DNA from 3 places in the Roseomonas gilardii genome. Region 1 is predicted to be linked to each of the others. Evidence: predicted binding sites of a transcription regulator. Region 1 holds the regulator's gene; each other region holds the start of a gene.
The links. The regulator HrcA, encoded in region 1, represses chaperone genes, less so after heat shock. The targets are predictions, from matches to a motif close to GTTNGCACTCNCNNNNNGNGAGTGCNAAC.

Region 1 (9,461 bases):
TCCGGCAACCCGGCCAGGGCGCGGTCCAGCATGTTGTCGCGGTGCATGGCGATCACGCCCAGCCGCCAGCCGGTGGCGCCGAAATACTTGGAGAAGGAATAGACCAGCGCGGTGTTGCGCGGGCATCGGGCGAAGAGGGATTCGAAATCGTCGGCGAAGGTGCCATAGACATCGTCGGTGAGGATAATCAGGTCCGGCCGCTTCTCCGCGACAATGGCGGCGATGGCCTCCAGCCCCTTCGCATCGATCTTCACCGAGGGCGGGTTGCTGGGATTGGTGACGAAGAAGACCTTCACAGCCGGATCGGCGAGCTTGTCCAGCTCCGCCTGCGGGAACTGCCAGCCCATCTCCGGATCGGCATTCACCGGCACCTCGACGAGCTGATAGTCGGCGAGCTCCGGAATCTCGATATAGGGGGTGAAGACCGGCATGCCGATGGCGACCTTGTCGCCGGGCGCGATCAGCCGGTTCTCGCGCAGCGAATTGAAGATATAGGTCATGGCGGCGGTGCCGCCTTCCACCGCGAAGAGATCGACATCGGCGGAGGAAAGCAGGCCGCCCACCATCTCCTTCACGATGTATTCGCGCACCACCTTCTCGGTCAGTTTCAGCATGCGCGGCGGCACGGGGTATTCGCAGCCGAGAATGGCCTCCGTGATCTCGTGGACGAATTCCGGCTCCGGCAAGCCGATCTGGTCGCGCACATAAGAAACGGCGCGGCGCAGGAAGGCGGTGCCCGGATCGTCGTGGTGGCGGGCGACGAAGCTCTCGAAGCGGGCGGTGATGCCCTCCAGATGCGGCAGGCCGCCCACGCCCTCGGGCATGTAGGAGAAGGACATCTCCGATTCCTCCACCGCGAAGCGGCCCAGGGCGAAGAAGGCCTGTCGCGGCAGGGTGGCGAGGAAGTTCGGGTTGCCGCGCCCGGCATTGAGCATGGTGCGGCTGGCCTGGCTGGAAGCGAGGCCGATCAGCGTGTCCTTCAGCTCGAAGGGGCTGAGCTGCGCGAGGCGGGCATAGTCGATCTGGGCCATGGGATGTCCCCTGACGGGCAAGGAGGATGGGGTGCGGGGGCGTCAGGCGAGCAGCATGATGATGACCATGCCCCAGATGGTCAGCAGCGTGTTCCCGACGGCATAGGTGACGGTGTAGCCGAGGGCCGGGATCTGGCTCTTCGCGCGGTCGGTGATCATGCCGAGCGCGGCGGTGGTGGTGCGCGCCCCGGCGCAGCAGCCGAGGACCAGCGCGTCGTCGAAGCGGAAGACGTACTTGCCGATATAGAGCGCCAGGATCAGCGGCACCGAGGTGGCGAAGATGCCCCAGAGGAAGAGGCTGATCCCCAGCTCCCGCACGCCGGCGACGAAGCCGGGGCCGGCGCTGATGCCCACCACGGCGATGAAGACGTTCAGCCCGACCGAGTTCATGAACCAGACCGTGGCGGGCGGAATGCGGCCGAAGGTCGGATGGATCGAGCGGAGCCAGCCGAAGAACAGGCCGGAAATCAGCGCCCCCCCGGCGGTGGAAAGGGTGAGCGGCACGGCGCCGACGCGCCAGACCAGCGCGCCGGCCAGGGTGCCGAGGACGATGGCGGCGCCGATGAAGGCGACATCCGTGGCGTTGCCGCGCTGGTCGGCATGGCCGAGGGCCTGGGCCGAGGCCGCGATCTCCTGGGTGCGGCCGACCAGCGTCAGGACGTCGCCGCGATGGATCCGCGTGGCGGGGAGGATCGGGATCTCGGTGCCGGTGGCACCGCGGCGGATGCGGCGCAGGAAGACGCCATGCGCCGGGGGCTCGTGGCTGAGTTCCGCCAGGGTCTTGTTGTCCACCGCCTTCCGCGTGACGAGGACGTCCACGCCCTCCATCGGGATGCTCAGCAGTTCCGGATCGTCCACCTCCGTGGCCCGGTGGCCGAGGAGATCGACCAGCACGCCGCGCGGCCCGGACACGGCGACGACGTCGCCCGCCTGCAGCACCGTGCCCCCCTTGGCCTCCAGGATCTTCCCGTCACGGCGCAGGCGTTCCACGAAGAGGCGGGCCTGGGGATAGCTGGCCTCGGCCTCGGCGGCGGTCCTTCCGACCACCGGCATGCCCGGCTCCAGGCGATAGGCGCGCAGCACGAAGTGGTGCCAGGCGCTGCCCTCTCCGCCAGGCTCCGGCCTGCCGCCCATGCGGGCCTCATAGGCCTTGCAGGCGGCCTCCAGGTCGAAGCCCAGCAGCTTCGGTCCCAGCAGCGCCAGGATCAGGGCGGAGCCGATGGTGCCGTAGATATAGGTGACGGCATAGGCGACCGGCATGGCATCCAGCAGCGGCCTGGTCTGTTCCGGCGGCAGGCCCAGCCGGTTCACCGCGTCCGTGGCGAGGCCGAGCGAAGCGGAGATGGTCTGCGAACCGGCGAAGAGCCCCGCGGCGAAACCCAGGTCGTAACCGGCGATGCGGGCGGCGAGCCAGGCGGCGCCGAGGCAGAGCAGGCAGACCACGGCCGAGAAGACCGCCTGCGGCACGCCATCCTTGGCGATGCCACGGACGAATTGCGGCCCGACGCCATAGCCGATGGCGAAAAGGAACAGCAGGAAGAAGATGGACTTCACATTGGCCGAGACGGTGATGCCGAGCTGGCCGATCAGGATCGCGGCGAGCAGCGTCGCGGTGACGGCGCCGAGGCCGATGCCCCGGATGCTGAACGCCCCGACATAGTAGCCGATCGCCAGGGAAAGGAAGACGGCGATCTCCGGATAGGTCCGGAGCGTTTCGACGAACCATGTCCACATCGGCTCAGGGCTCCTGGCCTGGATCTGGTCTCGGGACAGGGCCATCCCCGGGGATGATCCTTGCCGGCCACGGGAAGGGCCGGTGCCCGGATGGGCACCGGAAAGGAGAGCACCGCACGCCACGCCGTCTCCCGCCGGCGGCACAAGCCGGGCGGCGGGCTCGGGAGCTCGTTCCGCGACCTGGCTGGGCGGATCATGAGGGCATCGCGACGCCCGCCAACTCACCTCCCGGTGTCCGGGCCGTGTGGCGGGTCCCTGCCCCGGCGGGCCGGCCTCCGCGCGGTCCTGGCGACGCCGGTATTTCCGGTTGGAAAGCAACGTATTGACGCCACGAGCCCAGCAGCGCGCAATCGTTCCGGCAACAGGTCAAATCCCAGCGAGCCCGGACGAACCCGCCGCGCTTCAATCAGGTGGAGGCAGCGATTGACCCGGCGGGGGGGCAAACCTACCTTCCCTGACGTGCTGGAACACTTCTTGCTGCCTGCTGGGACATGTCCACCGCGAGCCGGGCGTACCGGGACCTGGAAGGCATGATCTCAAGCAATCTCGAAAAGGCGCTGGATGGCCGCGGGGCCGCGGTCCTGCGCCAGATCGTGGAACTCTACGTGGAAACCGGGGAGCCGGTGGGCTCGCGCACCCTGTCGCGCCGCCTGCCGCATGCCCTCTCCCCGGCCACCATCCGCAACGTGATGGCGGATCTGGAAGAGGCCGGCCTGCTCTTCGCCCCGCATACCAGCGCCGGGCGGCTGCCCACCGAACGGGGCCTGCGCCTCTTCGTGGACGGCCTTCTGGAATTCGGCCAACTGACCGAGCAGGAGCGTGAGGCCATCACCGCGCGCTGTGCCGCCTCCGGACGCTCGCTGCACGACACGCTGGGCGAGGCGGGGCGGATGCTGTCCGGCTTGGCCGGGGCGGCGGGTCTGGTCGTCGCGCCCAAGACCAACAGCCCGGTGCGGCATATCGAGTTCGTGGCGCTGGGCCCCGGCCGGGCGCTGGTGATCCTGGTGAGCGAGAACGGGCAGGTGGAGAACCGGGTGATCGAGGTGCCGGCCGGCCTGCCGACCGGCTCGCTCACCCAGGCGACCAACTACCTGAACCACCGGCTGAACGGCCGCACGCTGGACGAAACGCGCGAAGAGGTGAACCGCGAGATCACGGCGAACCGCAGCGCGCTCGACGAGCTGACGGCGCAGGTGGTCGAATCCGGCCTCGGCATCTGGTCCGGCGGCGGCGGCGGCTCCCTGATCCTGCGCGGGCAGTCACGGCTGCTGGAGAACCTGGACCAGACGCAGAAGATCGGGGAAATCCAGGCACTGTTCGACCAGTTGGAGGCGCAGGAAACCATGCTGCGCCTGCTGGAGCTGGTGCAGCGCGGCGAGGGCGTGCAGATCTTCATCGGCGCGGAAAGCGGGCTCTTCGATGCCTCCGGTGTCTCGATGATCGTGGCGCCCTTCCGCAACTCCCAGGAGCGCATCGTCGGCGCGGTCGGCGTGGTCGGACCAACGCGGATCAACTACCGCCGGATCATCCCGGTGGTGGACTACACCGCCGGCGTGATCGGGCGCCTGCTGGGCTGAAGGGATCCGGCCCGGCCCTCTGCCCCGAGTGCCTGCGTCCAGCCCCGGGGGCAAGGCTCCGCCTCGCCCCCGGCCCCCACTCCGCCGGGGACCGAAGCCGGTCCCCGGACCCCGGGCTTGAGTTGGCGCCTGTGATGACCGTCAGGCTGCGGCCCGATCCCTGGGAACAGGTGGATCAGCGGGGCCCCCGAAGAAGAAAATCACCATTTCCGCGCTGGCGGCACCGGCAGTCGCCGGAGAGCATGGCTCTCCGACGCGATCCAGCCGCAACAAACACCAACGAACGGGGTCCAGGGCCCGCAGGGTCCTGGCGGATAGGGGGTCCGGGGCGAAAGGCAGCGCCTTTCCCCCGGGAAGCGCAACGCCCGAAGTGACGCGCCGCCGATCCTACATCGTCCAGCCGCCGTCGATGACGTGGATCTGGCCGGTGGTGTAGGTGGCGGTGGCCAGATAGAGGGCGAGGTCGGCGATCTCCTCGGGCTGGCCGATCCGGCCGATCGGCTGACGGGCGATGAAGGCGGCGCGGGCCCCCTCGTAGTCGCCCCCGGCGGCGAGGCGCTGCTGCAGCGAGGGGCTTTCCACCGTGCCGGGGCAGATGGCGTTGCAGCGGATGCCACGCGTCACATAGTCGGCGGCGATGGACTTGGTGAGGCCGACCACGGCGGCCTTGCTGGTCTGGTAGGCGAAGCGGTTGGGCACGCCCTTCACGCTGGAGGCCACCGAGGACATGTTGATGATGCAGCCGTCGCCGCGCTCCAGCATGCCCGGCAGCACGGCACGGCTGGTGCGGACCAGGGCCTTCACGTTCAGGTCCAGGGCGAAGTCGAGATCCGCGTCCGGCATCTCCAGGATCGTGCCGCCATGCACGACGCCGGCGCAATTGAACAGCACGTCCACGCGGCCGATCTCGGCCATGGCCTGACGCACGGCGGCATCGTCGAGCACGTTCAGCACGCGGCGCTCGATGCCGGGGCCTTCCAGCTCCTCCAGCCTCGCCGCGTTGACATCGGTGGCGACGACCTTCGCGCCCGCGCGGGCGAAGAGTTCCGCCGTGGCGCGGCCGATGCCCTGCGCCGCGCCGGTGATCACGGCAATCCTGCCGTCCAGACTGAGGGTCATGTGTCGTCTCCCGCTCGGGTGCTTCGGAGCCCGCCCGCCTTTCGGCGGCGTGGGGCGGGCTCCCGTCTCTTTCATGGCATGGCCCTCGCGGGGGTCATGCCGGGGCGAAGGGCGGCCGCGCTCAGTCCGCCGGATGCATGTGCAGTGCGGGCATCGGATCGTCCGCCCGCGCCCGCTCCGCCATGCCCTGGCCGAACCGTCGGTACCAGAGGCCGGTGATGATCGGCACCACCAGGGAGGTGACGATGATGCAGATCGCCACCAGCACCGTGGCGGTCTGGGCCACCGGCATGAACTGCGGGGCGACGGCGGCGATGGCCAGCGGGTTGGCCGCGGCGGCGCCGGCGGTGGAGGAGGCGGCGATGCCGGCGGTGCCCGTGCCGCCGCCGATGATCCGGTCGGCCAGGATCAGCGGGATGCCGGTCAGCACGATGACCGCCAGGGCGAGCACCACGCCGAGGCCCGCCAGCGGCGAGAGCAGCGTGTTCAGGTCGATCGTGTTGCCCAGCGAGAAGGCGAAGAAGGGGATCATCAACTGGCCGCCGGGCGCGAAGAAGGCGCGCAGCTTGGGGTCGAGATTGCCGAGGGCGAAGCCGACCAGGAAGGGCAGCACGGCGCCGACGAAGATCTGCGGCTCGAAATGCGCGGCGCCCGAGGCGCCGAGGATGATCATGCTCATCAGCGGGCCGGATTCGATGGAGGTGAGGACGAAGGCGCCGGCTTCCTCCTTCGTGCCGTAGCTCTGCATGAGCGAGGCGTAGAGGCCGCCATTCGTCATATCCATGGCGCAGACGATGGCCAGGATGGAGAGGCCGGCGAAGAAGCCCGTCTGGATACCCTCGGCCGGGATGAACATCGAGGCGACGAGGGTGATGATCCAGGCGGCGACCAGCTTGGTGAGCACCAGAGTGCCGGACTTGCGCAGCACCGTGCCGGTGGCGGAGAGCTTGATCGAGGCGCCCATGCAGAAGAACCACACGGCCAGGATCGGGATCACGCCCGTCATGATGCCCTGGGTGAAGCCCTTGAAGTAGAGCGGGGCACCGGGGGCGAAGGTCTTGCACAGCGCGCCGAGCAGCAGCGGCATCAACATCAGACCGCCGGGGATCCGGTCGATCGTATCCTTGATTCTCATGGACGTACCCTCACGCTTCCTGATTGCGGGGCGAGGGTTCCCGGCCCATGGGCCTCGCCCTCCGCCCGTGGCCCCGCCCTTCTCTGGACCGGTGGCCGGGGTTGTATGGGTGACAGGAGCCGGGGCGCCGTGCGGGTGCTCCCGGGAAGTCCGGACCGGCCAAGCCGGCCCGGGAAAGGCGGTTCAGCCGGCGGAGACGCGCTGGCGCTGCACGCCGAGGCCCTGGATCTCCACCTGCATCGTATCGCCGTCGCGCAGGTAGCGGGGCGGCTTCATGCCCATGCCGACGCCGGGCGGGGTGCCGGTGGTGATGACGTCGCCGGGCAGCAGCGCCATGAAGCGCGAGATGTAGGAGACCAGGAAAGGCACCTGGAAAACCATGGTGCGGGTGGAGCCGTCCTGCACCGTCTCACCGTTCACGGAGAGGGTCATGCGCAGGTCCTGGGGATCGGCGATCTCGTCCTTCGTCACCAGCCAGGGGCCGAGCGGGCCGAAGGTCGGGCAGCCCTTGCCCTTGGTCCACTGCCCACCGCGCTCAAGCTGGTATTCGCGCTCCGACACGTCGTTGCAGACGCAGTAGCCGGCGACGTAGTCCAGCGCCTCGGCCTCGGAGACATAGGAGGCGCGCTCACCGATCACCACGGCGAGTTCCACCTCCCAGTCGGACTTGGTGGAGCCGGGCGGCAGCAGCACGGTGTCGTCCGGGCCGACGATGCAGGAGGGGGCCTTGTTGAAGAGGACGGGCTCGCTGGGCACCGCCATGCCGCTCTCGGCCGCGTGGTCCGCGTAGTTCAGCCCGACGGCGATGAAGTTGCCCGTGCCGGCGACGCAGGCGCCGAGGCGCGCCCCCTCGGGGGCCAGGGGCAGGTCCGCCACGCGGACGTCACGCAGGCGGGCGAGGCCGTCACGCGACAGGACCGGGCCGGCGATGTCGGGCACCACCGAGGACAGGTCGCGGATACGGCCATCGGCATCGACGAGACCGGGCTTCTCGGCGCCGGGTGAACCGAAACGAACGAGCTTCAAGACGCTGTCTCCCTAGGCATGCGGCCCCTGGCCAGGCCTGTCGGCCGCTTCTTCACGAGTCTGGAACCTTGGTGCAGGCTTCCCGCCGATCTTGCGAAATGTCAATATGGTTCGAAAGAACCACCGATTTTCGAAAATAACGGGGTGCCGTCGGAGTGCAGCAGGCAAAGGAACGGGTGGAGACGCGCACGCTGGCAGGCGATGCCTATGCCACCATCCTGGACGCGATCCGCCGCGGATCGCTGCCACCGGGGCAGCGGCTGCGCTTCGCCGATCTCCAGGCGCTCTGCGGCACCAGCGTGTCCCCGGTGCGGGAGGCGCTGGTCCGGCTGACGGCGGAGGGCTTCACCCTGGCCGACAACCACCGGGGCTTCTGGGTGGCACCGGTTTCCGCCGCCGAGATGATGGATATCGTGCGCAACCGGCAACTGCTGGAAGGCGAGGCCCTCCGTCTGTCGATCCTGCACGGGGACGCGGAATGGGAAAGCCGCGTGCTGGCGGCGCACCACCTGATGGCGCGCCTGCCGCGCGAACGCGACGACATCCCCTCGGCGATGCGGGACGACTGGGAGCAGAAGCACGCCGCCTTCCACGCCAGTCTTCTCTCGGCCTGCGGATCGCCGATCCTGACTGGCCTGTGCGGGGCCCTGCTGGCGCGGGCGGAACGCTACCGCCGCATGTCGGTCAGCATCCCGGGCGTGAGGCGCGATGTCGTGCGCGAGCACCGGGACATCCTCGACGCCACGCTCGCACGGCAGCCGGAGGAGGCGGTGCAGGCGCTGCGGGAGCACTACCAGCGGACGGCGGATGCGGTCCGCCTGTTCTTCGACCGGCGGCAGGAGCCGGGATAAGGCCCCCCGGCTCCGCCCGCCTCACTCGTACCAGGTGCGCCCGTCGCGCTCGATCAGGGCGATGGCGGCGGTGGGGCCCCAGCTTCCGGCGGCATAGGGGCGCGGGGTCTCGGGCTTGTTCTCCCAGCTTTCCAGCAGGGGCTCGACCCAGTTCCAGGCGGCCTCGACCTCGTCGCGGCGCATGAAGAGCGTGGCATTGCCACGCACCACATCCATCAGCAGCCGCTCATAGGCATCCGGGTAGCGGCTGTTGAAGGCCTTCTCGAAGGAGATGTCGAGGCCGGTGGGACGCAGGTGCAGGCCGCCCGGCCCGGGCTCCTTGGTCATCATCTCCAGCCGCATCCCTTCCTCCGGCTGCAGGCGGATCAGCAGGCGGTTGGGCTCCAGCTGGCCGGCATCGGCGGGGAAGATGGTGAAGGGCGGGCTGCGGAACTGGATGACGATCTCCGAGACCTTCTGCGGCAGGCGCTTGCCCGTGCGGAGGTAGAAGGGGACATTGGCCCAGCGCCAGGTGTTCACATGGGCCTTCATGGCGATGAAGGTCTCGGTGGTGCTGGCGCCGTCGCCGAGATCGGCGAGGTAGCCCGCGACGGGCTGGCCGTTCACCGCGCCCGCCGTGTACTGGCCCCGCACGATCGTGCCGGCGAAATCCGACGGCACCAGCGGGCGCAGCGCGCGCAGCACCTTCAGTTTCTCGTCGCGCACCGCGTCGGCGTCGAGCGAGACGGGGCTTTCCATGGCGAGCAGGCAAAGCAGTTGCAGGATGTGGTTCTGCAGCATGTCGCGCATGGCGCCGGACTTGTCGTAATAGCCGCCGCGCCCCTCCACGCCGACGGTCTCGCCGACGGTGATCTGGACATGGTCGATCATGTCCGCGTTCCAGAGCCGTTCGAAGATGGTGTTGGCGAAGCGCAGCGCCAGGAGGTTCTGCACCGTCTCCTTGCCGAGATAGTGGTCGATGCGGAAAAGCTGCGCCTCCGGCACCACG
Region 2 (9,461 bases), 1.9 Mb from region 1:
CCGTGGTGGCTGTCGATGTCGAGCACGGCGACCTTGCCCGCGCCCCGGGCACGCAGCCGCTCCGCCGCCAGGGCCGCGTTGTTCAGGTAGCAGTGCCCGCCGGCCCGGGCGGCATAGGCGTGGTGCCCGGGCGGCCGCGCCAGCGCATAGGCGGAACCGCCGCCCGCCACCACCTCGGCCGCGGCCAGGGCACCGGCCGCCGCCAGCGCGGAAGCCTCCCAGGTTCCCGGCCCGATCGGGCAGGAGGTGTCGGCGGTGTACCAGCCGGTCTTGCCGATGATCGTGGCGGAACGCCGCGCGCCCTGGGCCAGCATCTCGGGCGAGGGGTGCATGTTGGGCACCACCTCCTCCCCATGGCCCGGCATGGCCTCCCATTCCGTCAGGGCGGTCCGCAGGAAGTCCAGGTAGTCCGGGGCATGGACCGTGCCGAGGGCCGCGGCGTCCGCCTCCGCCGGGGCGGCGATCTCCAGCCCCATGCGCCGGCAGGCCGCGAGCAGCGCCTCCGCCCGGGCCGGAACCTCGAAATGCGGCCGCAACCGCCCCCGCTGCAGGAAGAAGCGCGGCGCATGCGCCAGTTGCCGGTCGTCCCAGAAGACCTTCATGCCGGTTCCCATCCGTGTCCGCCCGGCAGCTTCCCGCCCCCGGCGATTCCCGGCAAGGCCGCCCGCCGCGTTCCGGGGCACGGCCCCCAGCGGTGGGCGCTCAGCGGCCCGGCGGCCCGTCCAGCACCCCACGCACCCGCGCCGCCAGCTCGGCGAAGGTGAAGGGCTTGCCGATCACCTCCACGCCCGCATCCAGCCGGCCGTGATGCGTCAGGGCGTCGCGGGCATAGCCGCTGGTGAAGAGCACCTTCATCCCCGGCCGCAGCAGCCGCGCCCGCGCCGCCAGCTCCGCCCCGTTCATGCCGTTGGGCAGCACCACGTCGGAAAACAGCAGGTCCGGCACCAGCGAGGGCGAATCCTCCAGCAGCCGCAGCGTGCCCGGCCCGTCCTCCGCCTCGATCACCTGATAGCCGAGCTCCGACAGCACCTCCACCGAGTAGCTGCGGACATCGGCGTCGTCCTCCACCACCAGGATGCTTTCCTGCCGGGCGCGGGCGGCCGGCGCGGGCTCCGCCTCCGGTGGTGCCTCCTCCTCGGCGGAAACCAGGCGCGGCAGGTAGATCCGCACCGTGGTGCCCAGTCCGGGCTCCGAATAGATCCGCACATGGCCACCGGACTGGCGCACGAAGCCATAGGTCATGGACAGGCCCAGCCCCGTCCCCTGCCCCACCGGCTTGGTGGTGAAGAAGGGCTCGAAGACCCGGCCGATCACCTCCTGGTCCATGCCCGTGCCGGTATCGGTCACGCTGACCACCACATACTGGCCCGGCCCCATCTCCTCGCCACGCAGGGTGATGGCTTCCGTAAGGGTCAGGTTCTCCGTCTCGATCGCCAGCCTGCCGCCGCCGGGCATGGCATCGCGCGCATTCACCGCGAGGTTCAGCAGCGCATTCTCCAACTGCCCCGGATCAGCCTCGACCCGCCACAGATCCGGCGCCAGGGCGGTGCGGATGGAGATGGTCTCGCCCAGGGTACGGGCCAGCAGGTCTGACATCCCCTCCACCAGCCCGTTCACCTGCAAGGCGCGCGGTGCCAGGGGCTGGCGGCGGGAGAAGGCCAGGAGGCGCTGCGTCAGCACCGCCGCGCGGCGGGCACCGCTCGCGGCATTCTCGGCCGAGCGCCGCAACCGGCCCGCCTCGGCCGGCAGGCTGCGCTGCAGGATGTCCAGATTGCCCAGCACCACCTGCAACAGGTTGTTGAAATCATGCGCTACGCCGCCGGTGAGCTGGCCGATCGCCTCCATCTTCTGCGACTGGCGGAGCTGCGCCTCCGTGCGGCGGAGGATATCGTCCTGCCGCCGCTCCACCGTCACGTCGCGGCCCACCGCATGCAGGAACTCGCCATCCGGCACGACGTTCCAGGAGATCCGGCGGTAGGAGCCGTCCCGGTGCCGGATGCGGTTCTCGAAATGCTCGACCCCCTGGCCATCCGCTAGGCGCGCGAGCTGGACGCGGGTCAGGGCCAAGTCCTGCGGATGCACGAAGCCCAGGATGCCGGTCCCGGAGGGCGGTTCGGCGGGCCAGCCCAGGACGCGTTCCCAGGCCGGGTTCACCGCCTCCGCCGTCAGGTCCCCCTGGCGGATCACCACCATGATGTCCTGGGAGTACTGCCAGATGCGGTGCAGGTCCCGGCTGCTCTGCTCGACCCTGGCCTCCAGCTTCTCGCGGGAGCGGAGCAGCGCCTCCTCCTCGCGCTTCCGCGCCGTGGTGTCGCTCACCACGCCGACGAAGCGGACGCAGCGTCCCTCCTCGAAGAAACTCTGTCCGGTCAGCGACAGCCAGCGCTCCCGGCGGTCCAGCAGCCCGACGATCCGGAACTCCGTAGTCAGCCGCCCGCTGCCGGCGGGCGAGAAAGAGTCCTCCATCTCCTTGCGGACCCGCGCGCGCATGCGCGGGTGCAGGGCGGCCAGGAAGCTGTCCTCATAGGTCAGGGACCGCGCGTCATCCGGTGGTAGGCCGAACATGACGCAGCAGGCGACATTCCAGTGCAGCACGCCACTGGCGACGTCGAGGTCCCAGGTGCCGAGGCCGCTCGCCTCCACCGCGAGGCGCGCGCCCGCCTCGCTGACGCGCAACGCCCGCTCGACCCGCATGACGTCGCGGGCCACGGTCACGTCGTGTAGCGTGGCCAGGAAATAGCGGACCTGGCCCTGCGCGTCCCGCAGCGGGCCGATGCGGACCTCGTTGCGGAAGGGCGTCCCGTCCCGCCGGTAGTTCAGCAGCTCGACGGTGATGTCGCGCGCGCCCTCCAGAGCGTCCCGGAGGGCGGCCACCGTGGCGCGGTCCGTGGCGGGGCCCTGGAGGAAGCGGCAGTTCCGGCCCAGCACTTCCCAGCCGGCATAGCCCGTCATCTGAAGGAAGGCGGCATTGGCGAAGACGATCGGGTTGTCCGCGCGCGCCGGATCGGTCAGCACCATGGGCGCCGGGCTGTAGCCGGCGACGACGAGGAAAGGCAGGCCAGGGTCGGAAAAATCGCTGGCCAGGGCGGATCCGGTGTCGCGCTCCCAGCGCTCCAGCCTTTCCATCAGCCGGCACGCCGGATCGCGTCACCGTGGCAGGGCGTCCTGACGTAGCCCCCGCCACGGCAAAGGACATCACCCATCCGACCGGGGCACCCAGGGGATGCGGGCGATCTCGATGCCCTCGTCGCGCAGTGCCTCGGCCTCGGCATCCGTGGCCTCGCCATAGATGCCCCGGCGCTCGCTCTCGCCCGCCTGCATCCGCCGCGCCTCCTCGCTGAATTCGCTGCCCACATAGTCGCAGTTGCGCTCGACCTCGGCGCGGATGCGCTGCAGTAGCGCCATGACCTGGGCGGGCATCGGCCCCGCTGCCACGGGCTGGGTCGCGGGGCCCGGTGCGGCGGGCACGGGCGGCGAGGGAGCCGCCGCATCGGGAAGGGCCGGACCGGCCACAGGGCCGGCCTCCGGCCGCGGCTTCGCGATCGCGGGCGCCATCAGCGCGCGCTGGACCTGTGTCCCGCCGCAGACCGGACATTCCACGAGGCCAGCCCTGGCGAGTTTCTCGAAACCGGCACTGTCCTTGAACCAGCCATCGAACTCGTGGCCGCCTTCGCAACGCAGCTGGTAGTGGATCATCCCTGTCCTGTTCTCGGCTCCGTCAGCGCCACGCCACCCCATGGGGGCCGGGACGCCAGCATTCCGGTCCCGCAAGCCATACACCCGTCCAGCCCCCTATTTGGCACTGGGGCCTCCCGGGTGCCAGTACGGCCATGCCCACCCGCCGGAACCCCCGGCGGACGCCACGCCGGGCGCGGGGGTCAGGCCGCCAGCAGGCCGTCCAGCTTGCCCGCGCGGTCCAGCGCGAAGAGATCGTCGCAGCCGCCGATCGCCTCTCCGTCGATGAAGATCTGCGGTACCGTGGTGCGGCCGCCGGACCGGCGGACCGCTTCCTCGCGCGCCGGGGACCCATGCGGCGCATCAGATTCCTCGAAAACGACGCCCTTGCGCGTCAGCAGCGTCTTCGCGCGCGCGCAATAGGGACAGAAGGGGGTGGTGAAGATCTCGACCTTGGCCATGTCCCTTCAATTCGTTCCGCCAAGCCTCCGGGTCAAGCCGTCACCCGGCCCCATCCGCGGCACCAGGCGAGTCCCGGGGCAGCACGCGGGCCGCCGCCAGCACATCGACCTCCCGTGCCCCGGCCTCCAGCAGGGCGCGGGCGCAGGCGGCGGCGGTCGCGCCGCTGGTGAGCACGTCGTCCACCAGCAGCACGCGCTGCCCGGCGATGGCGCGGCGCCCCCTGGGCGTCACCAGGAAGGCGCCTTCCACCTCCATCACCCGTCCGGCCGCGCCAAGACCACCCAGGGAGGCCGTGCCGCGGGTCCGGCGCAGCCCGTCGGGCAGCCAGGGCCTCGCGGCATGCCGCCCCAGATGACGCGCCAGCAGGGCCGATTGGTTGTATCGGCGCCGCAGCAGGCGCCGCCAGTGCAGCGGCACCGGAACCAGGATTCCGGCCTCCGCCAGCAGCTCCTGACCCGCCAGCGCCATGGCGCGCGCGATCGGGCGCGCCAGATCGGGACGGTCGCCATGCTTGAAGGGCAGGATCAGGCGCTTCGGCACCTCCCCATAGACGAAAGCGGCGCGCGCCCGGGCGAAGGGGAAAGGCCGTTCCGCGCAGGGTGCGCAGAAGAGGCGCCCCCCGACCGGCACGCCCTGCTCCACATGCAGGAAAGGCACGCCGCAGCCGTCGCAGAGCGGATCGCCGATCCGTTGCAGATCCCGGAAGCAGGAGGGGCAGAAGGCGCCGTGGCGCATCACCGGCTCCCGGCAGGTGAGGCAACCGGGCGGCAGCAGCGCATCCAGCAGCCCCTCCCCCACCCGGCCTGCGAGACGGCCCCAGCTTCGCCAGGGGCCGGGCGCCGCTTCCATCCCGCTCAACGTCCACCCCGCCCGGCGCCATCGCGCCATCCGCCCCTCATGCCCCTCGCCCCCGCTCCAGCCACCGCCCCTTCCCGGACACCCACCCGTTCTACCCCCTGGCTCCCGCCGGTCCGGCGCCGGCAGCCGGCACTACCCCCTGGCGCCGCGGCCCGCTTCGCGCCATCTGCCGCTGCATGTCCGCGCCGCATCAGGTCTTCGACCGCCACCTCCACCGCCTCCGCCGCGACCGCTCCGCCGGAAGCCTGAGTCGGGTGGCCCCCATCCTGGAAGAAGCCGCCGACCGGCTGCTGGACCGTCTGGACGACTTCACGCTGCGCTTCGACCGCGCCCTCGACCTCGGCGGACGGGGCGTGGTGGCGCCGCGGCTGCACGCCCGCGGCGTCGGACAGGTGGTGTCCATGGACATGTCCGTGGCCCTGGCGCGGCAGGCTGGCGGCCTGCCGGTCGCCGGGGACGAGGAATGGCTGCCCTTCGCCGAGAACAGCTTCGACCTGGTGGTGGCCAGCCTGTCGCTGCACTGGGTGAACGACCTTCCCGGTGCCCTGGTACAGATCCGGCGCACGCTGCGCCCGGACGGACTCTTCCTGGCCAGCGTCCCGGCGCTGGGCACCCTGCAGAACCTGCGCGAGTCCCTGGCCGCCGAGGAGGAGGCGCTGCGTGGCGGCGTCTCGCCGCGTGTCTCGCCCTTCCCGGAGGTCTCGGACGGCGCGGCCCTGTTGCAGCGGGCGGGGTTCGCCTTGCCGGTGGCGGATGCGGAGACCCTTCGCCTCGCCTATCGCTCGCCGCTCGCCCTGCTGCGCGACCTGCGTGCGGCCGGGGAAACCAACGCGGTCCTGGCCCGGGACTCGCGCCCGGTGCCGCGCGCACTGTTCCCGGCGGCACTGGCCCGGTTGGCGGGGGGGGCAGCACCGGATGAGCCGGTGCCCGTCACCCTGCGCCTCCTGACGCTGACCGGCTGGGCGCCGGCTCCGACCCAGCAGCAGCCCGCCCAGCCTGGCAGCGCCACGGTCCGACTGGCGGAGGCGCTGGGCACCGAGGAACGGAGCCTGGGCGAAGCCCCGCCCGGCCCCCGGGGGCGCTGACCCCGGCGCCATCCGGCTCAGTCGAAGCGGTAGCGCGCGAAGAGCATGGCGCGCACCTCGTTCCAGTCCGCCGCGCGGTCGTAGCGGAGCAGCCCGCCGACCTTGAACTGCGGCGTGATGGCGTATTCCGCATCCGCCCGCACGCCGCCAACCAGGCTGGTCTGCGTCTGGCCGCTGTAATAGGCGCTCTGCGTGGAATCCGCCGCCGCCCGCGACTCGGCCTGGGCCTGCAGGGCCGGGTCGTTGGGGAAGAGCGGAGAGCGATCCTCCTTGAAATGCGCGAGGCCGATCTGGCCGCCGAGATGGTAGGAGAGGTTCCCCATCCGGGCGCGGTAGTCGATCGGGATATTCGCCGCGACATAGTTCTGCGGGCTGAAATAGCCGCCTTGGCCCAGGGTGAAGAAGCGGAGGTTCTTGTCGTAGGAGAGATAGACGAGGTCGAGCCCGCTGGTCAGTTCCTCGTCCGGCCGCCGGAAGAAGGCATAGCTCATGCCCGCCCCGGCCTCGATCCGGTTGTTGTCCGCGACCCCCTTGCCCTCGACCTGCGAGTAGCCGCCGCCGGCATAGAAATTCGCCCGGCCCGCGCTCCATTCGAACTGGCCGCGCCCGGTGTTGCGCACCACGCCGCCCCAGACCCGGCTGGTGACCGGGTCGCGCTGCCCGGCCCAGGCGAGCAGGCTGTCGGTCATGGCCCGGCGCTCGCCGGTCAGGCGCAGGCGCAGGTTGCCGTTCAGCGAAGGGGCGAGCTCCAGCCCGCCCACCATGTTCTGCACGCGGTAGCCGATCGGCGTGGAGCCGACATCGAGCGACAGGCTTTCGCCCCGCGTGTAGGCGAGGCCGAGGGCGACGCCGGAGGCCGTGGTGTCCTTCGGCACCAGCCGGGCCGCCGTGGCGGCGGAGACGCTCTCGCTGGCCCCCGGCAGCACCAGCGGATTGGTGCCGAAGCGGCGCAGGTTGCCCGTGCTCTGGTCCATCGAGCCGGAATCGATGCTGTAGAGCTGGGCGCGGGCGGCGATCCGCCCGCCGATCCCCGGCATCGCGGCCGAGGCCTCGGCCCCGCCGGAATATTCCTGTAGCCGGTCGAGGCCGCCGCTGCCGGAGCGGAAGCGCCCGGCGAAGTTCGGCCCGATGCGCGGCGCGGATTCCTCCCGAACCTCGGCGAGCTGGCGCTGGATGTCGCCGAGCAGGGGGTCGCTGGCCGCGGCCGGTGCGGCCGTGGCCAGGATGGCCGGCTCCCCGCCCGCCAGAGCCACCTGTTGGAAGGGATTCGCCGTACCCCGGCCCCGCATCGTGGCCGGCTGCGCCGCCAGGACCGGAACCGCCGCCTGGGTGCCGCTGAGCTGGGCCCGCCGGAGCTCCTCGGCCCGTTGCAGCGCCGCCTGCGCGCGCCGGGTGTCGCCGGAGGCCCGGGCGAGCTGCGCCTCCACCACCGCGACCCGGGGGTCGTTGGGCGTCAGCGTGCGTCCCTCGGCGAGCAGCTCCTCGGCCCGGCGCGTCTGTCCCCGCGCGATGGCGGCGCTGGCGGCCGCCAGCCGGGCGTCGGCGTTGCGCGGATCACGCCGCAGCACCGCCTCGGCGACTTCCTGCGCCCGCGCGGGGTCCTGCGCCCCCTGGTAGAGCCGCGCCAAGGCGAGGTTCACGTCCGGGTCCTGCGGCTTGGCACTCAGCGCGGGGGCGAGCCGGTCATAGGCCGCGGCCTGGTCGCCCGCCTCGTTGAGCCGGTCGCTCTCGCGGATGGCGATCCCCGTCTGCAAGCCGCCCAGGCGCTGCCGGTCCTGCGCCGTGAGGCGCGGGTCCGCCGCCAGGCTGGCGGCCAGGGCGGCGGCCTCGGCCCCCTGCCCGGCATCGAGCAGCGCATCCGCCAGGGCGATGCGCCCGGCCGGCGCCGCCTTGCCGTTGGTCGCCACGGCCATCCGGGCCAGCTCCACGGCACCGCGCGTGTCACCCACCGCGTTCAGCGCGCGCACCGCCTGGGCGGCGGTCTCCCCCGTGGGATCGGGGCGCGCGACGATCTGCATCAGGCGCTGCCGTGCGAGATCGTATTGTCCATAGCGCGCGGGTTCCGCCGCGGCCGCGATCTCGCTCTGCACGGCGGTGGCACGAAGGAGGCGGCTGGCATCGGCCGAACGCAGGCGAAGCGGGATGCGCTCGATCAATGAAGCCGCCTCGCTGGCGCGGCCTTCCTCCTGCGCGAAGAGGGCCGCCGCGTAGAGGTTGTCGGCACTGGCGCTGCGCTGGACCAGCTCCTGCATCAGAGCCCGCCCTTCCGCACCCCGCCCCTGCCGCGCCATGGCGCGGGCGAGGTCTAGCCGGACCCAGGGATTCTCCGGGTTGGAGGCATAGGCAGACTGGAGCAGGGCCACCGCCTGCGCCGGGTCCGCGCTGCGCTGCGCCTCCGCCCGGATCTGTTCGGCGCGCGAGGCCGCAAGGCTGTTGGCGAAGGTGCCTCCCTGCCGCGCCGCGAGCTCCTCCGCCTCCGCCATCCGGCCCTGGGACTGCAGGGATTCGTAGAGCCCGGACAGGGCGCCGGGCAAATTGGGCCGGCGGCCCAGGGCGGCACGGTAGCGCCTCTCCGCCCCCGCCGCGTCGCCCCGCCGCATCAGGATGTCGCCTAGCAGCGTCTGGGCATCGGCCTGTTCCGCGCCGCCCTGGCGCACCGCCGCCTCCAGCGTCGCCTCGGCCTGCTGCACCTGCCCCCGGGCGATCTGTGACCGCGCGGTGTTGACCACCCCGGCATAGCTGGCGCCATCCAGCGCCTGTCCCCATTTTCGGCGCCCCTGCTGCGGATCAGCGGCGATGGCGCGGGCCAGCAGGGTCTTCGCCTCGCTGTTGCGGCCCTGGCGCAGCCGCACCAGCCCCAGCCCGCCGAGTGCGTCGGAATCCTCGGGCGACTGTTGCAGCACCGCCTGGAAGGCTGTCTCCGCCGCGGCGATGCGGTTGCCGTTCAGCGCCTCGAAGCCCGCCTGGCGCTGCGCCCCGGCTTCATCCTGTGGGGTGCGGGTGGGGTTGCGGGCCTCGGCCAGTTGCCGCTGCGCCTGCTGGTCGTCCGGATAGCGCTCCAGATAGGCTTCCAGCCCCGGGATGGCCGAGGCGTTGGCGCCGTCCCAGCTCAACGCCTGTCGCCAGGAGTTCCGCGCCTGCTGTGCCATGTCCGGGCTCTGGGAAAGCTGCCGGAGCAGGCGGACGCCCTCCGCGCGCGAGCCCTCGCGCCAAGTCAGGGTCTGGGCATAGGAGAGCTGCAGGGTCCGGTTGCCCGGATTGCGGTCCAGCAGCCGCTTCAGCCCGTCGCGGCCCTCGGCATAGCCGTTGGGCGCCCCGGCCAGGGCCTGGTAGTATTCCTGCGCGAAGACATCCGGCGGGGTATCGCCGCCGAAGATCTGC
Region 3 (9,461 bases), 1.1 Mb from region 1:
GCGTTAGGCTGCCGACACGGACAGGAATGCGCGCTTTCCATGGATGCGGAGATCATCGTCGCCCTCCTCGCCCTCACGGGCATGGAGATCGTCCTCGGGATCGATAACCTCGTCTTCATCGCCATCCTGTCGAACCGGCTGCCGGTGGACCGGCGGCGCCCGGCGCGGCTGATCGGCCTGGGGCTGGCGGTGGTGCTGCGGCTGGGCATGCTGGCCGGGGTGGGCTGGCTGATCACCCTGACGCAGCCGCTGTTCAGCGTGCTGGGGCAGGAGGTCTCCGGCAAGGACCTGATCATGCTGGCCGGCGGCTTCTTCCTGATCGGCAAGGCTGTGATCGAGATCCACCACCGGGTGGACCCGGAGGCACAGGCCGAGACCAAGGCCGCGGGGCAGGTCATGGCGAGCTTCGGCACCACCGTGGCGCAGATCATCCTGATCGACATGGTCTTCAGCGTGGACAGCATCCTGGCTGCCGTCGGGCTAACCCAGGTGATGTGGGTGATCGTGGTGGCGATCCTGGTTTCCGTCACGGTGATGCTGCTGTCGATGGATGCCCTCTCCCGCTTCATGGAGAAGAACCCGACGGTGGTGATGCTGGCCCTCGCCTTCCTGGTGATGATCGGCATGGTACTGGTGGCGGAGGGGCTGCATTTCCACATGCCCAAGGGCTTCGTCTATGTCGCCATGGCCTTCGCGGCGGCGGTGGAGGGGCTGAACGTCTTCGCCCGCCGCGCCCAGGGCAAGAGCGCCGGGCCGGCCGTCACGCCGGATGTCCCGCCGGCCGGCGGGACGGCTACCCCCGCCCCTTCGCCGGAGCGGCGCTGAGCCAGCGAACCGGCAGCGCGCCTGCCAGGCGCGCACCGGCATAAAGGAACCAGGGATAGGCGATCCGGCCGCGCCCCCGGGCGATGCCATCCAGGGCTCTACGCGCCGCTTCCTCGGGCGTCATCAGTCCCGGCATGGGGAAGTCGTTGCGGGCCGTCATGGGCGTGCGGATGAAGCCGGGGCAGAGCGCATGCACCCGGACACCACCATGGCGGGCGGTGGCGTCGGTGGCCTCCGCCCAGCGCTGCAAGGCCGCCTTGGAGGCGCAATAGGCCGGGGCGCCCGGCGAGGCCACGAAGGCGGCGATGGAGGCCACCACCGCCACGCGCCCCCGGATGCCGTCGGGGCCGGGCGGCTGGCCCCGCATCCGCTCCAGCGCCGGCAAGGCGGTGTTGAGCGCACCGGTGAGGTTGACCGCGAAGATGCGGGCGACCGCCTCCGCGTCCTCGCCGCCCCCCTTCCCTGGCCCCGCCGAGACGCCCGCATTGGCGATGGCCAGGTCCAGCGGCCCGGCGGCGGCGATCCAGCCCCGCGCGGCATCGGCGTTGCGCACGTCGAAGGCGGCTTCCGTCACCGTGGCGCCCGCGGCGCGACAGCGATCCGCCACGGCGGCGAGGCGCGCGGGATCGCGGCCAGCCAGGTGCAGGCGCCGCCCGGGCCGGGCCAGCGCCAGGGCGAAGGCGGTGCCCAGGCCCGAGGAGGCGCCGGTGAGTGCCACGGACGGCCAGTTCCAGGCATCGTTCCGTCCCATCGCGCGATCCTTCCATCGAATTGTTCCGAGGGGCGTCCTGCCACCGGGCAGGGACTGAAGGCCCTGTGGCCCAGCCCTTTCCGCATGGCGGATTCCCGCCCCCGGACTCGGCGCCAAGCTTGCACCGGGCGCGGCGGCGCGTCATGGACGGCGCCATGTCCATCAACTCCATGACCGGTTTTGCCCGCACCGACGGCACGCTGCCGGACGGCGCCAGCCTCGCCTGGGAGGTGCGCAGCGTGAACGGGCGCGGGCTCGACCTGCGCCTGCGCATGCCCAATGGGTTCGAGGGGTTGGAGGCCCAGTTGCGGGAACAGGCGGCCAAGCGCTTCGGGCGCGGCAACATCAGCGCCACGCTGGTGGTGAAGCGGGAGGACCGCTCGCTCCGGCTGATCCCCGACCCGGAGGCGCTGGAGCGGGTGCTGCGGCTGGCGCAGGAGCTGGCGGCGCGCATCCCCGGCGCCCCGCCGCCCCGGCCGGAGGCGCTGCTGGCCCTGCCCGGCGTGCTGCGGACCGAGGCCGCCGAGCCGGACGAGGCCGCCGACGAGGCGAAGCGGGCCCTGGTGGCCATGGCTTTCGAGGCGGCGCTGGACGGGCTGCGGGAAGCGCGCCGCGCCGAGGGGCGGAAGCTGCATGCCATCCTGTCCACCCTGCTCGACGAGATCGCCGTGCTGCGCGAGCAGGCGGCGGAGGAGGCGGCGCGGCAGCCCGGGGCGCAGAAAGCGCGGCTGATGGCCACCCTGGCGGAGCTGCTGGAAGGCGAGCGCCGGGTGCCGGAGGACAGGCTGGCCGCCGAGGTGGCGCTGCTGGCCAGCCGCTCCGATGTCCGGGAGGAGCTGGACCGGCTCGGCGCCCATGTCGAGGCGGCGCGGGCCCTGCTGCGGGAAACCGTGCCGATCGGGCGGCGGCTGGAGTTCCTGACGCAGGAATTCGGGCGCGAGGCGAACACGCTGGGGGCGAAGTCGGCCTCGCTGGCGCTGACGCGCCTGTCGCTGGAGCTGAAGGCCGCCGTGGAGCGGCTGCGCGAGCAGGCCGCCAATGTCGAATGAGGCCGGGGTGATGCGCGGGAGGCGGGGATGGCGGTGAAACGGTTGCGGCGCGGGATCTGCCTGGTGCTGGTGGCCCCCTCGGGGGCGGGCAAGACCTCCGTCTCCCGCGCCCTGCTGGAGCAGGAAGAGGCGCTGTCGCTTTCCATCAGCGCCACCACCCGGGCGCCGCGGCCCGGCGAGGTGGAGGGCGTGCACTACCACTTCCGCACCCCCGAGCAGTTCGAGGCGATGGAGCGAGCCGGCGAGATGCTGGAAAGCGCCACCGTCTATGGCCGCCGCTACGGCACGCCGCGTGCGCCCGTGCTGGAGGCGCTCGCTGCCGGGCGCGACGTGCTCTTCGACGTGGACTGGCAGGGGCACAAGCTGATCCGGGCGGCGCTGCCGGACGACGTGGTCGGCGTCTTCCTGCTGCCGCCGAGCCTGCCGGAGCTGGAGCGCCGGCTGCGCGGGCGGGGGCAGGACAGCGACGCGGAGATTGCCCGGCGCATGGAAGCGGCGCTGGAGGATGCGTCGCACTGGCGCGATTTCGACCATGTGCTGGTGAACGACCACTTCGCCGACACGCTGGCGGTGGTGCGCGGCATCCTGGCGGCGGCGCGGACGCGGCGGGCGCGCAACCCCTGGCTTGGCGATTTCGTGGCCGAGCTTGGCGGCCCAGTTGGTGACGCAGTTGGTGGCCCAGCCGGCGGCCCGGATCCTGCTAAGGCGGAATAGGCCGGGGCGAACAGGGCCAGGATGGATGGAGCGGTGACGATGAGGATGCCACGGGCGCGATGACAGTTGTTCTCTCGATCATCGGTCCGGTCTTCATCACCATCCTCCTCGGCTACCTGGCCCGGCTGACCAACCGGATCTCCGCCGAGGGCGTGCGCGGGCTGAACGACTTCGTCTTCATGCTCGCCCTGCCGGCCCTGCTCTTCGAAGGGGCTTCGACCTCCGGCGGGCTGGGGCCGACCCTGGCCGTCTCGATCGCCTATTTCACCGCCTGCCTGCCCGTCTATGCACTGGCCGTGGTGCTGGCGCGGCGGCTGCGCGGGCTGCGGCTGCAGGAGGCCGGGCTGGTGGCGCTGGATGCCAGCTTCGGCAACCTGTCGATGGTGGGCATCCCGCTGATCCTCTCGGCCTTCGGGCCGGAAGGGCTGCGGAACCTGCTGGCGATCCTGGCCTTCCACTCCATCCTGATCCTGCCCATCGCCACGGTGATCGCGGAGATCGGGATGAACGCGAAGGCCTCGCCCTTCGCGATCCTGCGCTCCACCCTGACCTCGCTGCTGCAGAACCCGATGCTGCTGGCGGTGGCGCTGGGCGGGCTGTGGTCGATCTTCCTGCCGCCGCCGCCCGACATGATCCGGCGGCTGCTGCACCTGCTGGGACAGGCGGGCTCACCGGTGGCCCTGTTCTGCCTGGGGGCGAGCCTCACCAGCTTCAATCTGCGGCGCGACTGGCCTGACGCGGTGCTGGGTGTGGCCATCAAGTTGCTGGTGCTGCCGCTGGCGGTCTGGGGGGCGGCGCTGTTCTTCCGGCTGCCGCCGCTCGGCACCGCCGTGGCGGTGGTGGCGGCCGCCATGCCGACCGGGGCCACGGCCTTCATCCTGGCGCGCCGCTATGCCACCGGCATGGACCGTTCCGGCGCCACGGTGCTGCTGGCCTCGGCCCTGTCGGTGGTCACGCTGAGCGTCCTGATCGCGCTGTTCCACCCGCACTGAGGCCCCCGCCCCGCCCCCACCCATTGCGGCCGGGATCATGCCGCGACTGTGCAGCGGCGGGCCCGCAACCCCGGAACCCGGCCATGTGTTCGCAGGCCGTGAGTTTGCGGCCCTCGGGTGGCGGCATGGAAAGGGGGGCGCGATGGCGCGGGAGATGGTGACGGGCGCGCTGAGCGTGGTGATCACGGGGGCTTCGGCGGGCGTGGGGCGGGCGACGGCCCTGGCCTTCGCCCGGCGCGGCTGGAACATCGCCCTGATCGCGCGGGAGGCCGAGGGGCTGGAGGATGCCCGGCGCGAGGTGGCGATGGCGGGCGCGCGGCGGGTGATCACGCTGCCGCTCGACGTGGCGGACGCGGCGGCGGTGGAGGAGGCGGCGGAGCGCGTGGCCCGCAGCTTCGGCGGCATCGACGTCTGGGTGAACAACGCGATGGTGACGGTGATGTCTCCCGTCGCGGCGATGTCGCCGGAGGAGTTCCGCCGCGTCACCGAGGTCACCTATCTTGGCCAGGTGCATGGGACCATGGCGGCGCTGCGCCAGATGCGGCAGCGCGACCAGGGTGTGATCGTGGCGGTCGGCTCCGCGCTCTCCTATCGCGCCATCCCGCTGCAATCCGCCTATTGCGCGGCCAAGTTCGCGGTGCGGGGATTCATGGATTCCCTGCGCGTCGAGTTGCTGCACGACCGCAGCCGCATCCGCCTGACCATGGTGCAGCTTCCGGCGGTCAACACGCCGCAGTTCGAATGGGCGCGCAACCGCATGGGCGAGCGTGCCCAGCCGGTGCCGCCGATCCACCAGCCGGAGGCCGTCGGCGAGGCGATCTTCGCCGCGGCGGTGCAGCCGAAGCGGGAGGTGTGGCTGGGCTGGCCGACCCTGAAGGCGATCCTCGGCGGCATGGCGGTGCCCGGGCTGGCGGACCGCATCCTGGCGCGGCAAGGCTATTCCAGCCAGTTGACCGGCGAGGCCCTGCCAGCCGGCCGGCAGGACAACCTGTTCCGGCCGGTGGCTGGGCCGCACCGGACCCGGGGGCGCTTCAGCAGCCGTGCATCCAGCCGGGTGCATGCGATCGAGCCCACCCTGCTGCGGGCGGTGATCGGGGGGGCAGTCCTCGCCTTGCCGGCGCTGGCCTGGATGGCGGGGCGGCGATCCGGAGCACGGCACCGGATCGGGACCTGACCGCGCCATCATGCCCGGAAGGATCGAGGACTACGCGCTGATCGGCGATCTGGCGACGGCGGCGCTGGTGGGGCACGACGGGTCGATCGATTGGCTCTGCTGGCCGCGCTTCGATTCCGATGCGGTCTTCGCCGCGCTGCTCGGCACGCCGGAGCATGGGCGCTGGCGGATCGCACCGGACTGGGAGGGCGGCGAGCGGCCCCGCATCCGGCGTGCCTATCGCGACGGCACGCTGGTGCTTGACACGGAGTTCCGCACCGGCAGTGGCGCCGTCCGCCTCACTGACTTCATGAACGTGCGCGACGACGGCGTCTCGAACCTGGTGCGGGTCGTCACCGGGCTGCGCGGCGAGGTCGCCATGCGGGGGGAGCTGGTGCTGCGCTTCGACAACGGGCGCGTCATTCCCTGGGTGTCGCGGCTGCCGGACGGCACGGGCATCCGGGCGGTGGCGGGGCCGGACCTCGTGGTGATGCGGGCCGGCGTGCCGGTGCGCGGCGAGGACATGCGCAGCGTCTCTCGCTTCGTGGTGAAGGCGGGGGAGAGCATTCCCTTCGTGCTCTCCTATGGCGCCTCGCATCTGCCCGCCCCGCCGCCCCAGGTCGCGGAGGAGCGGCTGGCCGAGACGGAGACCGGCTGGCGGCAATGGGCCAGCCGTTGCGCCGAGGCCGGTCCTTGGACGGAGGCGGTGCGCCGTTCCGTGGTGACGCTGAAGGCCCTCACCTACCGCCCCACGGGCGGCATCGTGGCGGCGCCCACCACCTCCCTGCCGGAGAAGCTGGGGGGGTCGCGGAACTGGGACTACCGCTTCTGCTGGCTGCGCGATTCGACCCTGACGCTGATGGCGCTGCTCCGCGCCGGCTATGTGGAGGATGCCGCAGCCCGTACATGATCTGGATCTGGTCCGTGCCGTGGCGGGGAGCCCGGACCAGATCCAGATCATGTACGGGCTGGCGGGCGAGCGCCGCCTGACCGAATGCGAGGCGGACTGGCTGCCGGGCTATGAGGATTCGCGGCCGGTGCGCCTGGGCAACGCGGCCTACCGGCAGTTGCAGCTCGATGTCTTCGGCGAGGTGGCGAGCACGCTCTACCTGGCGCAGCGGCACGGGATGCCCTTCGACCGGCAGGCCTGGTCGCTGCAGCGTGCGCTGACCGATCATCTGGCGAAGGTCTGGAAGCAGCCGGACGAGGGCATGTGGGAGGTCCGCAGCGGGCCGGAGCAGTTCACCTTTTCCAAGGTCGCGGCCTGGGCGGCGGTGGACCGGGCGGTGCGCAGCATCGAGCGCTTCGGCCTGCGCGGCCCGCTGAAGCGGTGGCAGGCGCTGCGGCAAAAGATCCACGAGGATGTTTGCCGGCGGGGCTTCGACACGGAACTGGGCAGCTTCACCCGCGCCTATGGTTCGGGGGACCTGGATGCGAACCTGTTGCTGCTGCCGGCGGTGGGATTCCTGCCCTATGACGACCCGCGCGTGCTCGGCACCATCGCGGCGGTGGAGAAGCGGCTGCTGCGGGATGGATTCCTGCTGCGCTACGCCACCCAGGAAACGCGGGACGGATTGCCCGGTGACGAAGGGGTCTTCCTCGCCTGCTCCTTCTGGCTGGCCAATGCCTATGACCGGACCGGGCGCCGGCGCGAGGCGCTGGAGCTGTTCGAGCGGCTGCTGGACCTGCGCAACGATGTCGGCCTGCTGTCGGAGGAGTACGACCCGAAGGCACGTCGCCTGATCGGCAACTTCCCCCAGGCCTTCTCCCACATCGCCCTGGTCAACACGGCCTATACGCTGAACGGGCAGCCCGATGGCGGCCGGGGCGCCGGCGATGGCGGCAAGGCGGGCCGCTCATCGCCGCTGGCGCCCGGTGCCAGGAGTAGTTCCGCGGACAGGTCGGAGCCGCCCGGGGGGATGCGACCCGCCCGGGCCCGCCGCAAGGCGGCTAGTGCAGAGTGAACTGGCCATCGACATAGCGGAACTCGGCGGGACGCCAGAGCGCCGCCGAGGCGACGCGCACCGAATGCAGCGGCCCCTCGATCTCCCGCTGCCAGAAGTCGATGAAGCGGTGCAGTTCCGGGAAGCCGGGGGCGTGGTCGAGTTTCTGCCAGACGAAGCTCTGCAGCACGGCGGGATGATCGGGCAGGCGATAGAGCAGCTCGGCGGTGGTGACGCGGGGTTCCGGGAAGCGCACGAGGTTCCCGATCTCTCGCAGGATCATGCGAAGCATCTCTCCTCAGGCCGCGGCTGATCGCGGCTGTCATCATCCTGCCATGGAAGGTGCTGGCGGGATCAAGAAAAAATCCGCTCTTATCAATCGATTAGCACTCATTCGCCGGAATTGCTGCCGAACACCTTGACGGCGGGTGGGGTGCGGCCCTAGATCGCTGGCACTCGGCGGGGGCGAGTGCTAACAGCGCCCGTATCCCGGCGGAGCTTATGAATCCGAGACCACGGTTTCCAAAGGCTTAGGAGCGTTCCTGATGAACTTCCGCCCTCTGCACGACCGCGTCCTCGTTCGCCGCGTCACGGCTGACGAGAAGAGCGCTGGCGGCATCATCATCCCCGACACCGCCAAGGAGAAGCCGCAGGAAGGCGAGATCGTCTCCGTCGGCACCGGCACGGTGAGCGACAAGGGTGAGGTCCGCCCTCTCGACGTCAAGGCCGGCGACCGCATCCTGTTCGGCAAGTGGTCGGGCACCGAGGTGAAGCTGAACGGTGAGGATCTCCTGATCATGAAGGAGTCCGACATCATGGGTGTGATCGGCTGACGCCGCACGCCTTCGTCGCTTCCCTTCCCCATTCAGATACAGAGGTAGAGCAAGATGGCTGCTAAAGACGTCAAGTTCGGCCAGAACGCCCGCGACCGCATGCTGCGCGGCGTCGACATTCTCGCCGATGCCGTGAAGGTCACGCTGGGCCCCAAGGGCCGCAACGTCGTGATCGACAAGTCCTTCGGCGCGCCCCGCATCACCAAGGACGGTGTGACGGTCGCCAAGGAAATCGAGCTGGCCGACAAGTTCGAGAACATGGGCGCGCAGATGGTGCGCGAGGTCGCTTCCAAGCAGAACGACCTGGCCGGTGACGGCACCACCACCGCGACCGTGCTGGCGCAGGCGATCGTCCGCGAGGGCGCGAAGTCCGTGGCCGCCGGCCTGAACCCGATGGACCTGAAGCGCGGCATCGACAAGGCCGTGGCGATCGTCGTCGAGGACCTGAAGTCCAACTCGCGCAAGATCACCACCTCTGCCGAGGTCGCCCAGGTCGGCACGCTGTCCGCCAACGGCGAGTCCGAGATCGGCGAGATGATCGCCCAGGCGATGGAGAAGGTCGGCAACGAGGGCGTGATCACGGTCGAGGAAGCCAAGGGCATCCAGACCGAGCTCGACGTCGTCGAGGGCATGCAGTTCGACCGTGGCTATGTCTCCCCGTATTTCATCACGAATGCGGAGAAGATGATCGCGGAGCTGGATAACCCCTACATCCTGATCCACGAGAAGAAGCTGTCCCAGCTGCAGCCGATGCTGCCGCTGCTGGAGGCCGTGGTGCAGTCCGGCCGTCCGCTGATCATCGTGGCCGAGGATGTCGAGGGCGAGGCCCTGGCCACCCTGGTCGTCAACAAGCTGCGCGGTGGCCTGAAGATCGCCGCCGTGAAGGCCCCGGGCTTCGGCGATCGCCGCAAGGCGATGCTCGAGGACATCGCGATCCTGACCGGCGGTCAGGTCGTGTCCGAGGATCTCGGCATCAAGCTCGAGAACGTGACGCTCGACATGCTCGGTAAGGCCAAGACGGTCCGCATCGAGAAGGAGAACACCACGATCGTCGACGGCGCCGGCTCCAAGGAGGACATCCAGGGCCGCGTGGAGCAGATCAAGGCGCAGATCGAGGAGACCACCTCGGACTACGACCGCGAGAAGCTGCAGGAGCGCCTGGCGAAGCTGGCGGGCGGCGTGGCCGTGATCCGCGTCGGTG

Region 2: RGI145_RS07525 (DUF1178 family protein) is a predicted target of HrcA. The motif match lies at 3,796-3,824, and genes of this name have one in related genera.
Region 3: groES (co-chaperone GroES) is a predicted target of HrcA. The motif match lies at 7,876-7,904, and genes of this name have one in related genera.

What each region holds. Positions count from the first base shown of each region.
Region 1 is NZ_CP015583.1:3,582,387-3,591,847, forward strand. Features, by position in the region: gene RGI145_RS16320 (bifunctional aspartate transaminase/aspartate 4-decarboxylase) at 1-1,031, opposite strand, end outside; gene aspT (aspartate-alanine antiporter) at 1,074-2,765, opposite strand; gene hrcA (heat-inducible transcriptional repressor HrcA) at 3,296-4,342, shown strand; gene RGI145_RS16335 (SDR family oxidoreductase) at 4,730-5,461, opposite strand; gene kdgT (2-keto-3-deoxygluconate transporter) at 5,583-6,596, opposite strand; gene RGI145_RS16345 (fumarylacetoacetate hydrolase family protein) at 6,780-7,622, opposite strand; gene RGI145_RS16350 (GntR family transcriptional regulator) at 7,799-8,473, shown strand; gene zwf (glucose-6-phosphate dehydrogenase) at 8,495-9,461, opposite strand, start outside.
Region 2 is NZ_CP015583.1:1,660,977-1,670,437, reverse strand. Features, by position in the region: gene RGI145_RS07535 (histone deacetylase family protein) at 1-602, opposite strand, end outside; gene RGI145_RS07530 (PAS domain S-box protein) at 703-3,126, opposite strand; gene RGI145_RS07525 (DUF1178 family protein) at 3,196-3,696, opposite strand; gene grxC (glutaredoxin 3) at 3,879-4,136, opposite strand; gene RGI145_RS07515 (ComF family protein) at 4,177-5,025, opposite strand; gene RGI145_RS07510 (methyltransferase domain-containing protein) at 5,172-6,080, shown strand; gene RGI145_RS07505 (cellulose biosynthesis protein BcsC) at 6,098-9,461, opposite strand, start outside.
Region 3 is NZ_CP015583.1:2,490,720-2,500,180, forward strand. Features, by position in the region: gene RGI145_RS11395 (TerC family protein) at 40-825, shown strand; gene RGI145_RS11400 (SDR family NAD(P)-dependent oxidoreductase) at 794-1,576, opposite strand; gene RGI145_RS11405 (YicC/YloC family endoribonuclease) at 1,732-2,625, shown strand; gene gmk (guanylate kinase) at 2,653-3,339, shown strand; gene RGI145_RS11415 (AEC family transporter) at 3,399-4,331, shown strand; gene RGI145_RS11420 (SDR family oxidoreductase) at 4,474-5,505, shown strand; gene RGI145_RS25975 (glycoside hydrolase family 15 protein) at 5,516-6,394, shown strand; gene RGI145_RS25980 (glycoside hydrolase family 15 protein) at 6,375-7,448, shown strand; gene RGI145_RS11435 (usg protein) at 7,435-7,710, opposite strand; gene groES (co-chaperone GroES) at 7,973-8,260, shown strand; gene groL (chaperonin GroEL) at 8,315-9,461, shown strand, end outside.